One region of the Hahella sp. NS-SX17 genome, then DNA from elsewhere that is predicted to be linked to it. Evidence: predicted binding sites of a transcription regulator. Region 1 holds the regulator's gene; each other region holds the start of a gene.
What was found. The regulator PhoB, encoded in region 1, activates phosphate uptake and scavenging genes when phosphate is short. The targets are predictions, from matches to a motif close to TGTCATANNNNTGTCANA.
Positions count from the first base shown of each region.

Region 2: AC2IBB_RS02415 (PhoX family protein) is a predicted target of PhoB. The motif match lies at 2,008-2,025, and genes of this name have one in related genera.
Region 3: AC2IBB_RS00240 (lipin/Ned1/Smp2 family protein) is a predicted target of PhoB. The motif match lies at 2,087-2,104, and genes of this name have one in related genera.

Region 1 is NZ_CM170632.1:1,089,648-1,093,864, reverse strand. Features, by position in the region: gene AC2IBB_RS05000 (monovalent cation:proton antiporter family protein) at 1-791, shown strand, start outside; gene ubiA (4-hydroxybenzoate octaprenyltransferase) at 841-1,743, shown strand; gene phoB (phosphate regulon transcriptional regulator PhoB) at 1,882-2,574, shown strand; gene phoR (phosphate regulon sensor histidine kinase PhoR) at 2,632-3,960, shown strand; gene AC2IBB_RS04980 (response regulator) at 3,967-4,217, opposite strand, start outside.
Region 2 is NZ_CM170632.1:526,621-530,837, reverse strand. Features, by position in the region: gene AC2IBB_RS02415 (PhoX family protein) at 54-1,970, opposite strand; gene AC2IBB_RS02410 (dienelactone hydrolase family protein) at 2,151-3,011, shown strand; gene AC2IBB_RS02405 (DUF2339 domain-containing protein) at 3,015-4,217, opposite strand, start outside.
Region 3 is NZ_CM170632.1:52,566-56,782, forward strand. Features, by position in the region: gene AC2IBB_RS00225 (glutathione S-transferase family protein) at 1-416, opposite strand, end outside; gene AC2IBB_RS00230 (helix-turn-helix transcriptional regulator) at 521-1,492, shown strand; gene AC2IBB_RS00235 (hypothetical protein) at 1,520-1,768, opposite strand; gene AC2IBB_RS00240 (lipin/Ned1/Smp2 family protein) at 2,209-3,192, shown strand; gene AC2IBB_RS00245 (lactoylglutathione lyase family protein) at 3,362-3,877, opposite strand; gene AC2IBB_RS00250 (winged helix-turn-helix transcriptional regulator) at 4,125-4,217, opposite strand, start outside.

The DNA of each region.
Region 1 (4,217 bases):
AGACCCGTGTCGAAGCGCTGACTGTCGCCTGCTCGGAGTTGGAAGGTCACGCCATCGTTTGCGGATTCGGCCGCGTTGGCCAGACGGTCGCCCGGTTCATGCGCCGCAGCGCCATGCCCATGACCGCCGTGGACAAAGATCCGGTGCGGGTAAAAGAAGCCGCCGCCGCAGGCGAGCCAGTTCATTTTGGCGATTCCGAGCGTCTGGACATTCTCAAAGCCCTTGGCCTGGAAAGAGCTCGCCTGATTATCATCACTTACGCAGATGTGGACAAAAGTCTGGCGGTCATTCGCAAGGTGCGCTCAACCGGTTCTCAAGTGCCGATTCTGGTGCGCACGGCGGACGACTCCAAGATGACGCTGTTGCAAGAAGCCGGCGCCACGGAGATCGTGCCGGAGACGCTGGAGGCCAGCTTGATGTTGGTCACCCAAGTGCTTACCCTTATGGGCGCGCCGGCAAGGAAAATTCATCGCCAGATCGAAGAAGTCCGCCGCAGCCGCTATAAAATGCTGCATGGCTACTACCCAGGCATTAACTCCCAGTTGGTCGGCGCTGACGGGACGCCACTGGAAAAACTGCATGCACTGACGCTGCCTGACGGCGCCTACGGCTGCCATCGCTCACTGGCGCAAATGAAGCTGGCGGCCTGCAATATCGACAGCATCCGTCGCGGCGAAGAGGAGTTCTTCGACCCCACTGGCGAGTTTATCCTGCAACCCGGCGACACACTGATTCTGCATGGCTCGGCGGATCAGGTTGAACAGGCGGAAAACAGATTGCTGGGCGGCTGAGCTTGAACGCGATATCAATCCACACACTAAAACAGGATTCTGTCTGGTTATGAAATCCCAAGGGCGTCCAGCTCCTTCCCTGGCGGAGCAGTTCAAGGCGAAATTGCCGGTCTACATTGACCTCACGCGACTGAACCGCCCTATCGGAACCTATTTGCTGCTTTGGCCTACCCTGTGGGCGCTATGGCTGGCCTCAGAGGGCGCGCCCTCCATCAAGAACCTGTTCATTTTCATATTAGGTGTTTTGTTGATGCGTTCAGCCGGCTGTGTGATCAACGATTACGCTGATCGCCGCATAGACATGCACGTAGAGCGCACCAAGGGCCGTCCATTCGCCCAAGACAGGGTGACGGAAAAAGAAGCGCTTACACTGTTCGGCGTATTGGTCGGCATTTCATTTATTCTGGTGCTTTTCACCAACGCCCTGACGATCTATCTTTCCGCTGGCGCACTGGCGCTGGCTTCTACGTACCCTTTCATGAAACGACACACTTACCTGCCCCAGGTCGTACTTGGCGCCGCTTTCGCTTGGGGCATCCCCATGGCATTCGCTGCAGAGTTGGACGCCGTGCCGCAACAGGCGTGGCTTTTGTACACTGCGACAGTGGTTTGGACCGTCGCCTATGACACCATGTACGGCATGGCGGACCGGGAAGACGACCTCAAGATTGGCGTCAAATCCACGGCGATCCTGTTCGGTGAAGCCGACCGCGCCGCCGTGGCGGGACTGCAAGTATTGACCCTGGGCATGCTGTTTATGGTTGGCGCACAGTATGAACTGGGCGTCTATTATCAGGTTTCGCTGATCGTCGCCGCCGTCTTGTTCGTGTATCAACAACACCTGATTCGCGACCGCGAATCTCAACACTGCTTCAAAGCCTTTCTCAACAATCACTGGGTCGGCGCCGTCGTTTTTCTTGGTCTGGCGCTGGAATTCATCTTCCGCCCCTGACTAGGCTACGTCATGCCTTTTGTCCGGCCATCACAGGCCGGCCCCATTTCCATCACATTTATTAAGCGCCTGTCATATACTTGTAACAAAACGCCGTTGTAATAATTCGGCAATCGAGTATTCAAAAAGGTGTTTTGCATGGCAAGCAAACAAGTTCTCATTGTGGACGATGAGCCCGCCATCCGGGAAATGATCGCAGTCGCTCTGGAAATGGCCGACTATGACTATCTGGAGGCAGGAGACGCGCGGGAAGCGCATGCGTTGATCATTGATCAGAAACCGGACCTCATACTGTTGGACTGGATGTTGCCCGGCGTCAGCGGCATTGAATTCGCACGCAGACTCAAGCGTGACCAAAACACCTCGGAAATCCCACTCATCATGCTCACCGCTAAAACCGAAGAGGACAACAAAGTCCAGGGCTTGGAAGTGGGCGCCGACGACTACATCACCAAGCCATTCTCTCCAAGAGAGCTGGTCGCCCGCCTGAAAGCTGTGCTGCGACGCACCGCCGTACAGGGTATGGAAACGCCCATTGAAGTCGAGGGGCTGCGACTGGACCCAGTATGTCACCGCGTCACCGCCAAAGGCGATGCGCTCAACATGGGCCCCACAGAGTACAAGCTCCTGCAGTTCTTTATGACGCATCAAGAACGGGTGTATACTCGCGGACAGCTTTTGGACCAGGTATGGGGCGGCAACGTCTATGTGGAAGAGCGCACGGTGGACGTGCATATTCGACGCTTACGCAAAGCGCTGGAGCCCAGCCATCATCATTTGGTTCAAACCGTGCGTGGGACGGGGTATCGCTTTTCGACACGAGCGCCATAAGCGCAGCGACCTGTCTTAAATAATAAATAATTCCAAAAGAAGTATTCATCAAAACGCATGCGCAATCACTGGCGTCATTATGCGCGGCTACTGGTTTACAGTTTGCTGGGCTGCATCGTTGTCGGACTTGTCATAGGCTCGGTAGCCTGGGCGCTGGTGTTTGGTCTTACCGCGTATCTGGGATGGACACTCACACAGGCGTTTCGGATGCATCGCTGGCTGTATCAGACGAAAATGGAAGACCCACCCGAGAGTCGCGGTCTCTGGGGGGACTTGTTTGACGGCATTCATCGTCTACAGGTGCAGCACTACCGCTCCCGTGACCGGCTGCAAGCGATGATTGACCGCATACAGGAATCCACCAACGCACTCAAAGACGCCGTCGTCATGACTAACAGCGAAGGCGCAATGGACTGGTGGAACCAGTCCGCAGAAAAGCTGCTCGGGTTCAAATACCCCACTGATCGTGGCCAACTCATCTATAACCTGATCCGCACACCGATTTTTAAACGCTATTTCGCCTCCAAAAAGTATCAGGAACCGCTGATCCTCAACGCCCCGAATAACCCCAACCTGAAGTTACAGTTTCACATCACTTTGTTTGGTGAAGATGATCGCTTATTGCTGGTTCAGGATGTCACCCGTCTGTATCGCCTGGAAGAAATGCGGCGGGACTTCGTCTCTAACGTTTCTCATGAGCTGCGTACGCCATTAACGGTTATTTCCGGTTATTTGGAAACCCTCATCGACAATGCTGACGATTTACCGCCGCGCTGGAATCGCGCCATGAACCAAATGCAGCAACAGGCGCAGCGAATGGAGGCGCTGGTTAATGATTTATTGCTTCTGTCCCGTATAGAAAATGACGGCTCAAATTTCAAAGCCACACTGGTGGATATAGACAGCATGCTGCGCGCCATCTGCAGCGACGCCCGAGCGCTCAGCCAGGAAAAAGGCCACCGGATAGAATTAAACCTGGAAAGCGCCGCCGGACTGACCGGTAACGAAACGCAGTTGCACAGCGCCTTCTCCAACATCGTCATGAATGCAGTGAAATATACCCCCGCCAATGGGGAAATCCGGGTGCGCTGGTTCGAAGATAAGAAAGGCGTGCATTTCGCCGTCAGAGACAGCGGCATTGGCATCGATCCCCTGCACATCCCCAGGCTGACGGAGCGCTTTTACCGGGCCGACCCTTCACGGGCCGCAGACACGGGGGGCACCGGCCTGGGCCTTGCTATCGTCAAACACGTCTTGATCAATCACGATGGGGAACTGGAAATCACCAGCCATATCGGCGCAGGAAGCACTTTTACCTGCCACTTCCCACGCGCCCGCATGGCGTCTGCGGAAGCGTTAGCGGAAGCCGAAGAAGTGAGGGATTAAATAAGCTTAGAATTTAGCGATAAACTTGGATAAGGACGCCATCTTATCCGGGTCTTCATCCACAAAACGGATAACGATACTGATAAAGTCCGTATCCACCCGTTTCTCCACGGCCTGAAGCATGTGCACATAGCCGTTGATCCGCTCAAGGGTCTCGCCATCGTCGACCTCTATGTCCACCACCGCCGGATCAAGAATCATCGGAAAACGTTGTCCTCGCTTGGCGATCACTTTCACTTCCGTCAGGGTAATAGCTT
Region 2 (4,217 bases), 560 kb from region 1:
TGTTGTTTCCAACCCCGGTTTTTTCGTTACCCTCAGATTATGCAATCGAAGCGTCAACTACCGATGCGGCCGCCGCCGGACTTATTGATCGCCACCACGGAAGGACGCGGCGGCAGATCGTTGCGGAAGTCAGGCCAACGGGTGGTAGGCTGATCGTAAGTACCTTCTTCCCCGGGGTGTTGCACCGAACAGAAGAAAGACTGATTGTCCGGGGTGAAGAAGGGTCCGCACAGCTCCGCCTGTAAGGGCGTACGCAGGAAGTGTTTGGTCAGCGCACGCGCTTCGCCGGACACCGCACAGGCCCATACGCCGTCAGCGACGCCGTCTTTGTAGGCGCCGTCAGTGGCGATCCAAAGGTTGCCGTGATTGTCGAAAGCGCAGTTGTCCGGGTCGGCGAACCAGCCGTTGGCGGAAATATCCGGGTGATATTTAGCGCCTTCCGTCTGCGGATTGCCGGCGACAATGAACATATCCCACATAAAGCGATCGGCAGTATGGTCGCCATCCGGCGGCGTCATTTCGATGATATGGCCGGACTGGTTCTTGGCGCGCGGATTGGCGGCGTTGGTGTCGTCTTCCTTACGCTTGCTATTGTTAGTCAGCATCACAAACACTGAACCGGTTTGCGGGTTCACCTCCACATCTTCGGGGCGATCCATGCGGGTGGCGCCGAGCAGATCCGCCGCCTTACGCACGTCAATCATGACATCGCCCTGATTACGGAATCCGTTGGCCGCGGTCAGAGGACCCTGGCCGAATACCAGCGGACGCCAGGTCACCAGACCGCCGTCCGTGAATTCCGCCACATATAAAGTTCCTTCCTCCAGCAGGCGCATGTTAGCGGCGCGATTGCCGGGATCGTATTTGTTCTTGCTCACGAACTTGTAGACATACTCGAAGCGTTGATCGTCGCCGGTGTAGGCCACCACTCGATTGTCCTTGTTCACAAAGACATTGCAGCCTTCATGTTTGCAACGGCCCAAAGCGGTGCGCTTTTGCGGCTTGGAGTCAGGATCGAACGGATCGATCTCCACCACCCAGCCCACATGCAGCGGCTCGTTGGGGCTTTTCGCCAGATTCCAGCGATCATAAAAGTTAGCCCAGGCGTACTCATGTTCGCCGGACAAGCCGAATCGCTTATAGTTTTCCGCTTCTTTGGTTGTGCTGGGATCGCCTTTGAAATAATTCTGCACGTTTTCTTCAGCGGTCAATACCGTGCCCCAGGGCGTCACGCCGCCAGCACAGTTGCCGTAGGTGCCCAGGGTTCTCACGCCATCCTGAGAAATTGCGGTGCGCAAACGGTCGCTGCCGGCGGCGGGACCTGTCATACGCATTTCCGTTACCGGAGTAATGCGACGGTTGTATTTTGAGCCTTGAACCACCGCCCACTTGCCGTCGGTTTTCTTGATTTCGATGATGCTGAGGCCATGCGCCATCATGTCGATATCCGCCTGCGCCTTGCTCATCTGGTCAGTCTTCGGCGAACCGGGGAACATTAGCTCAGAGATAGTGTATTCGTGGTTCACAGCCAGCAGGCCGTGATCCGAATTGTCGGAGCCCAACGGCAATGACAGGAAACCAACGAAGTCGTTGTTGTAACCAAACTGTTTGGATTGCGCTAGCGCGCTCTGGTTACGAGGATCAAACGCCGGCGCATCCGCTAACACTTTATCGCCCCAGCGGATCAGGATGTCGTGCTCATAACCGGGCGCCACGTGGAATGTTTCATCCTGGCCGTGAGGCAGCTCCGTGAAAGTCAGCTCACCCTTGTCCGAGCCGGCCATGATGGCGCTGCAACCAGTCAGAGAAACGCCTGAAGCCGCCGCGCCCGCGGCGAAACCGCGCAGTACGCTGCGACGGGAAGTCCGCGCCTGCAGGATGTCAAAGAAGCTCCGGCCCTGCTCAGGACTGGAGGGAATGTCATCAGAGTCTTTTATTTCCCAACCATATTGAGGATGTTGTACAGTCATTTTTTATACCTTAACAGCGTTGATCCGACAGCACTTTTACTGCAAGTAAATGACAGTTTCGTGAACTGCGCGATTACGGCTAAAGATTTTCGTTAGGAAAGCAGTACCCCAGAACAAGCATGCGCCTGCACGGCGACAAGTCGCGGTTCAACAGCTGATCAATAAGAAAAGGAGCTTTCCATGGAACAGAAGTTCATCCGGCTTTACGACGAATACACGCACTCCACCATGAGTCGCAGAACCTTCATGGAGCGCCTGACCAGACTGGCCGGCGGGACCACTGCGGCCATGGCGCTTCTGCCCCTGCTGGAAAACAACTACGCACGAGCGGAAACCATCGCCAAAGACGACGCGCGCAACAGCAGCGAATATGTTGAATACCCAGGCGGCGAAAGCGCCATCCGCGCTTATCTCGCCACACCCAAAGACACAACCGCATCGCTGCGCGGCGTGGTGATTATTCATGAGAATAAAGGTCTGCATCCTCACATTGAAGACGTGGCGAGACGGGCGGCGCTGGCGGGCTTCATCGCCCTTGCTCCGGATGGATTGTCCACTCTCGGAGGCACGCCGGACGATCAGGACAAAGCCCGCGGAATGATTGCGCAGTTGGACGGCGACAAGGCTCGCCGCGACTTTGAAGCGGCGGTCTCCTTCGTCAAAAAGCGCGAGGACTGTAATGGCAAAGTGGGCTGCGTCGGTTTCTGCTGGGGCGGAGCCATGGCTAACCAGTTGGCGGCTCACTCTCAGGATCTCGGCGCCGCTGTGGCCTTTTACGGCAGGCAGGCAAGCGCCGCTGACGCAGCCAGGATCAAAATCCCGCTACAACTCCACTATGCGGGGTTGGATGACCGCATTAATCAGGGCATTCCCGACTACCGTAAAGCCTTGGACGCCGCTGGCGCGCGCTACGAACTGCACATGTACGAAGGCGTCAATCACGCCTTTCACAATGACGCCAACGCCGCCCGCTATGACGCGAAAGCCGCTCAATTAGCCTGGGAGCGCACCATCGCCTTCCTTAAGCAGGCATTGGTCTGACGCTTACTCCGCGCCACGTTCCGCTTCCGACTCAGGCGCTTTCTCAGCGCCTTCCCGAGGCGGGACCGGCGCGAAGTAACCCACCAGCAGCAACACTACGCCAACACTGATAAAGGCCACGATACGGGCCACAGTGCCCGTACCGGAAAGATCGAACAGGAACAGTTTGGCGACTACCGCCACCATCAAGCCGCCGCCGACCATCCACACCGAGCGATGCAACCTGCGCGCGCCGACCAGCATGCACAACATACCCGCAATGCTCCACAGCAGACTCATGCCGCTCTGCACCACAATGGACGACACCATATCATCGAAGCGGTAAGGTATCGCCAGACTGAAATGGAAAGCGCGAAACAGGGCCGCATTGAGCCACAGGAAGCAAAACGCCGCCACTACGCCATAAGCAGCCACTCTCTGTTGCAGCGCATCCAGCGCGCCATGGCGGCGCACTTCCGACCAGAGCACCCACAACGCCAGCAGATTGACCAGATCAAGCGGATTCAACAGCGCCAACCCCTTGTCCGCCGGCGCAACCATATTGCTCCACAGCAGCCACAAGCCAACACTCGCCAGCAAGGCGCGTGGCAGCCATTGCAACAGTTCACGCGGGTAGCGGGCGAAGGGCCAGATGGCGGTCAGCGCGCGCCGCAAAAGCAGCAACGCAAGGGCCGGAATCAATCCCCACACCGCCTGCCCGGTCATGGTTTCGGGGTCAAATGCGCCAGTGATTTCAAAATGAATCTGCCAGGTGACCGCAAACACCAGAGCGAATAACATCACACAGTGAAACAGGCCAATTGGCGCATGGACACGGTCCTGCATCAAACGCAGATATCCGAAATGCGCCGCCCAGGCCACAGGGAACGCCAGCCAACCGACATTGGCGTACAGCGCCTGGTATTCCACCACGTAGACGAACAATACATACAGTATCGCCGGCGCCAGCAGTAACGCCGGATACGCCGCCATCGCCCATTTAAAACGCATGAACGAAAGCGCAAAAACGCCGATAAAAAACGTATAGAACAGCAGAAACGCCGCCGGCTCCAGCGCTGACGAATATTGCTCAATGGCCTCGGACCCGCCCGCCAGCGACCCTAACGCCACCGCCACGCCCAACACCAGCGCATTGACCATTTCCGCCGGCGCAAAATACCGGCTCTGCTCGCCGCGCCAGGCGAATATTCCCGCCCATAACGCATA
Region 3 (4,217 bases), 1.0 Mb from region 1:
GCGTTCAACATGAGGTCATAATCCGCATAGGGACTTGTGTCCCGCGGCGCGGGCTCTCTTTGCATGGCCTTATCCACCACCGCTGGCTCAAAACAACTGGCGTAATACACCATCCAGCGCAAATAAGGCCCGCGCAACGGATCATTCAACGCTGGAGCCAGGCCCGCCTGTGGAAACAAGTCAGCAAGATAAAGAAAGATCGCCACCTGCTCCGTGATCAGCGCATCGCCATGCTGCAGCGCAGGGACTTTGCCCAAGGGGTTCACCTGCAAATACTCGTCTCGGCGATTATCGCCATTGCGGATGTTGATCAGTTTCACTTCATAAGCCGCTTCCAGTTCCTCCAACAAAACCATGGAGCCAGTGGAGCGGGTCTGGGGGCAGTGAAACAACACGATTTTCGAATCAGAAGCCATGACGCATATCCTTTTGGTTGGGAAATAAACTCAGTGGCATAATACGACCCCATACCTGTCAATTTTTGTCAGGTTTAAAATAAAAAATTTGCAGCAGGTTTGTTATGCGCGCCAGCCGTCTCCTGACCATCCTAATGACCCTTCAAGCTCACGGCCAAACCACCGCGCCTGCGCTGGCGAAAGAGTGCGGCGTGTCTCTGCGCACGGTTTATCGCGACATAGAAACCCTGAGCGCACTGGGCATCCCGGTTTATAGCGAGCGTGGCGCCGAGGGCGGATACCGTCTTCTAGACGGCTACCGCACCCGTCTCAACGGACTATCGTCACAGGAGGCGGAAGCCCTGTTCCTGACCGGTTTAGCCGGTCCCGCCAACGATATGGGTTTGGGCGCCGCCGTCTCCGCCGCCCAGACAAAGCTGCTGGCGGCCCTGCCTCAGGAACTGCGCTCCGGCGCTGAGCGCATGCAATCCCGGTTTCATCTGGACGCCCCCGCCTGGTTCGCAGAAGCGGAACACCCGGATCATTTAAGGGACATTACCCGGGCCGTCTGGGAACAGCGCATAATCGAGATGCGCTACCAGAGCTGGAAAGGCGAGAAGCAGCGACGCGCCGAGCCATGGGGCGTGGTATTGAAAAGCGGCTCCTGGTATCTGGTGGCGCAAGTTGATGGCGATCTCCGCACCTATCGCATCTCCCGTATTTTGGAGCTGACCGTCTCGGAAACCCGCTTTGAACGTCCGTCGGATTTCGGCCTGGCGGAATACTGGCGAGCCAATACTCTCCGTCTGGAGGAAGAGTTACACACCTATGTCGCCGAAGTGCGCCTGACCGAAAAAGGCGTCTGGATGATGGACGCGCTCAACTCGCCGTATGTGCGCGCCGCCACCATCACTGATCCAACCCCGGACGCTCAGGGTTGGCGCAGAGCCACACTGCCCGTCGGGACTCTGCGTCAGGCCTGCGTGGAGCTATTGCGGTTCGGCGCTGAACTGGAAGTGCTGGGACCACCGGAATTGCGGGAAAAAATGGCGAGTATCGCGAAGGAAATGGCGCAGTTGTATGCGCCGAAACAATAAAAAGTATGACCGATCGCCGGTTTAGCGTTACCCAACGACGCCGACGCGCTGACGAATATCCGCCAACGTTCTGTAAATATCCGCATTATCGCTAACGACCAACGTATTCTGTTGCAGTGGGATGGGAAGCTGCGCCACACCGTTTAGGAACTGGCGAATCTTGATCGGATCGCTCGCCAAAGCTTCCTCTCTGCAATACACCACAATGATTTGGGGACCATAATTGCTGGCGACTCGCCCCCTTAAAAAGCCGCCGTAATCCGGCTCATCCAACAAAATATGTTGGAAGCCCTTCGGCGTGTTGTTCTTGTGTGAGTCTTTAGCGTCGAATAAATCCCCATCGGGATAAATCCAGAAGACGTAATCAGGCGCAAGGTGGGTAAAAGCTTTAATCGCCTTCCGTCACCCGCGGTAATGTTGCGCGAGAAAAGGAAAATCCTCACTGGCCTTTTCTCTGGAAATAGAACCGATTGTGATCATAAGTGGTAAGCAGCTGGTAACGCCTCATCCTAACATTAGCCAAACCCCAACAAAAAAATAGGCTTTATTAGGGATATTCCCCTCCCTCTTCCACATGCACAATTTCCCGACGGCTTTCATCAGTTTTTCATATTGCTGTGAAAAATTAGGGCCGCGTTCACATCCCTCCGCTCCCTGACCAGGATGCAATGGGGACGCCTCATTGAACAATAACTAAAAAAGGACTCTTTAAAATCATGCATAAACTCTCTTTTCTGGCTGGCGGACTGCTCGCTGCTTCGCTCAGTCTGACCGTCAACGCTGAATACTGCCCCGATTACGACAGCGTGCTGCATGCGCCCGGTCTGCAGAAGCCGGCGCAGAAGTCGTTTCACCATTGGGGTAACCGTCTGCTCGCTTCTCTGAACAAACCATTCCATATGGTCCACGACCAGATCGTCAAAGCCGGCGATTCCGCCACCATGGTGGGCAAATTCGACTACTCCGCCCTGTTCCATAAAGACCTGGAAGATGAGGACATTCATGTCTATGTCTACGGAAGCGGCATGTCCGCTTGGGAATATCTGGGAGAACATCGCACCAATAGTGACGGCAAGATTTACGTCAACATCAACAAGCCGGAGGGCGACTATGTGGTGCGCATGGTGGTGGAAGGCGACCATACGGAAGCATCCGGTTACCTGACGGTGGTGCAGCCCGGCCGTAAAACCGTGCTCTTTGACATCGACGGCACGCTGACCCTCAACGACTTCGAAGCCATCGGCGACTACCTGGGCACAGACACAGCGGAAATGCACAACTACGCGGCGGAGGTGGTATGGGACTATGTGGAGAAAGGCTATCAGGTGGTGTATTTAACTGGCCGCCAATACTGGATGGCGAAAACCACCCGCAACTGGTTCAACACCAAAGGCCTGTTTCAATGGCACCTGCGCACGGACAGCAACGCGGAAAATCCAGCCAACCCGCAAACTCAGGCCTATAAAACCGCTTATATCCGTCATCTGCTGAATGACGTGCAGCTGGATATCGTGCGCGCCTACGGCAACGCCGCCACCGATATCGCGGCCTACGCCGACGCAGGTTTGTCAAAGGCGGAGACTTACATCATAGGGCCGGAAGCAGGCCAGGAAGGCACTCAGGCGATTGACGGCGATTACGCCTATCACTACTCCACCGTCGTGACGGAAACTCCCGCCGCGGAATGCGAATGGCGATAATCAGCGCTCCTTAAGCGGTAATAAACAGGGAAGCCTTGGCTTCCCTGTTTTCATCTCGATCAGTGAGGACCACGCGCTCCGCCACCAAACGGCGCAACGCGTCGCTTATGTATTAACTAAACCTGTTATTAGCCGGTATAGAATCCCATTATCAGCTGGTCTGTAGCCTTTACGCGGATTGATTCTGATACGCCCCGGCGCTGTAGTGTAGCTCATAGGAATGCGAATAAATTTCCACGATGTTGCCGAACGGGTCTTCCATGTAGACCATTCTGTATGGCTTTTCACCCGGGAAATATTCCCGGATCGGCATTCTTTGCTTGCCGCCCAGTTCGACGATGCGCTGAGCCAAACCTTCCACATCCGGGTCCTGTACGCAGAAATGGAACACGCCGGTCTGATAGGGGTTGAACTCGTGGCGGGGCGTTTTGTTTTGTGGGAATTCGAACAGTTCTATTCCAATGCTGTCGCTGGTGGACAGGTGGGCGATTTTAAAGGAGCCCCAGCCTTCGCCAAATACGTCGATGCACATGGCGCCAATGGCGGTGTCCTTTTCTTCCTTGACCTCCGTAACGTCCATGATGACGTACCAGCCCAGCGCCTGTTGATAAAACGCCAGGGCTTTGGCGATATCGGGAACGGAAATCCCAATGTGGGAAAAGGCTCTTGGATATCTTTTTTCCATCTGTTGACCTCAATGTTTTGTTGCTCGCGCCCGCAGGCGCATTTCACATAGAAATGAGAAGCAGAAAAACAAGTCGGCCGAACTTTTTCTCTTGGCGATATCGCAGAGCGACTGCGATCTGGGAGCATCATAGGCAGGGCTATGTGGCTGATCAAGTAGGCACTTTTTGGTAAGTATTCCCGCTTCCTCCTGCACTTCCAACTTGCAGAACAGGCAGGAGCTCCGTTAAGCCCACGCCCCTGCTGACTTAAGTGGAAATGGGAGGGAGCGACTCTGTTTGCGCCGACTTTTCCAGGTCGAACTGCGCGATGGCCCATTCATGCATCTGCTCCAGAATGGG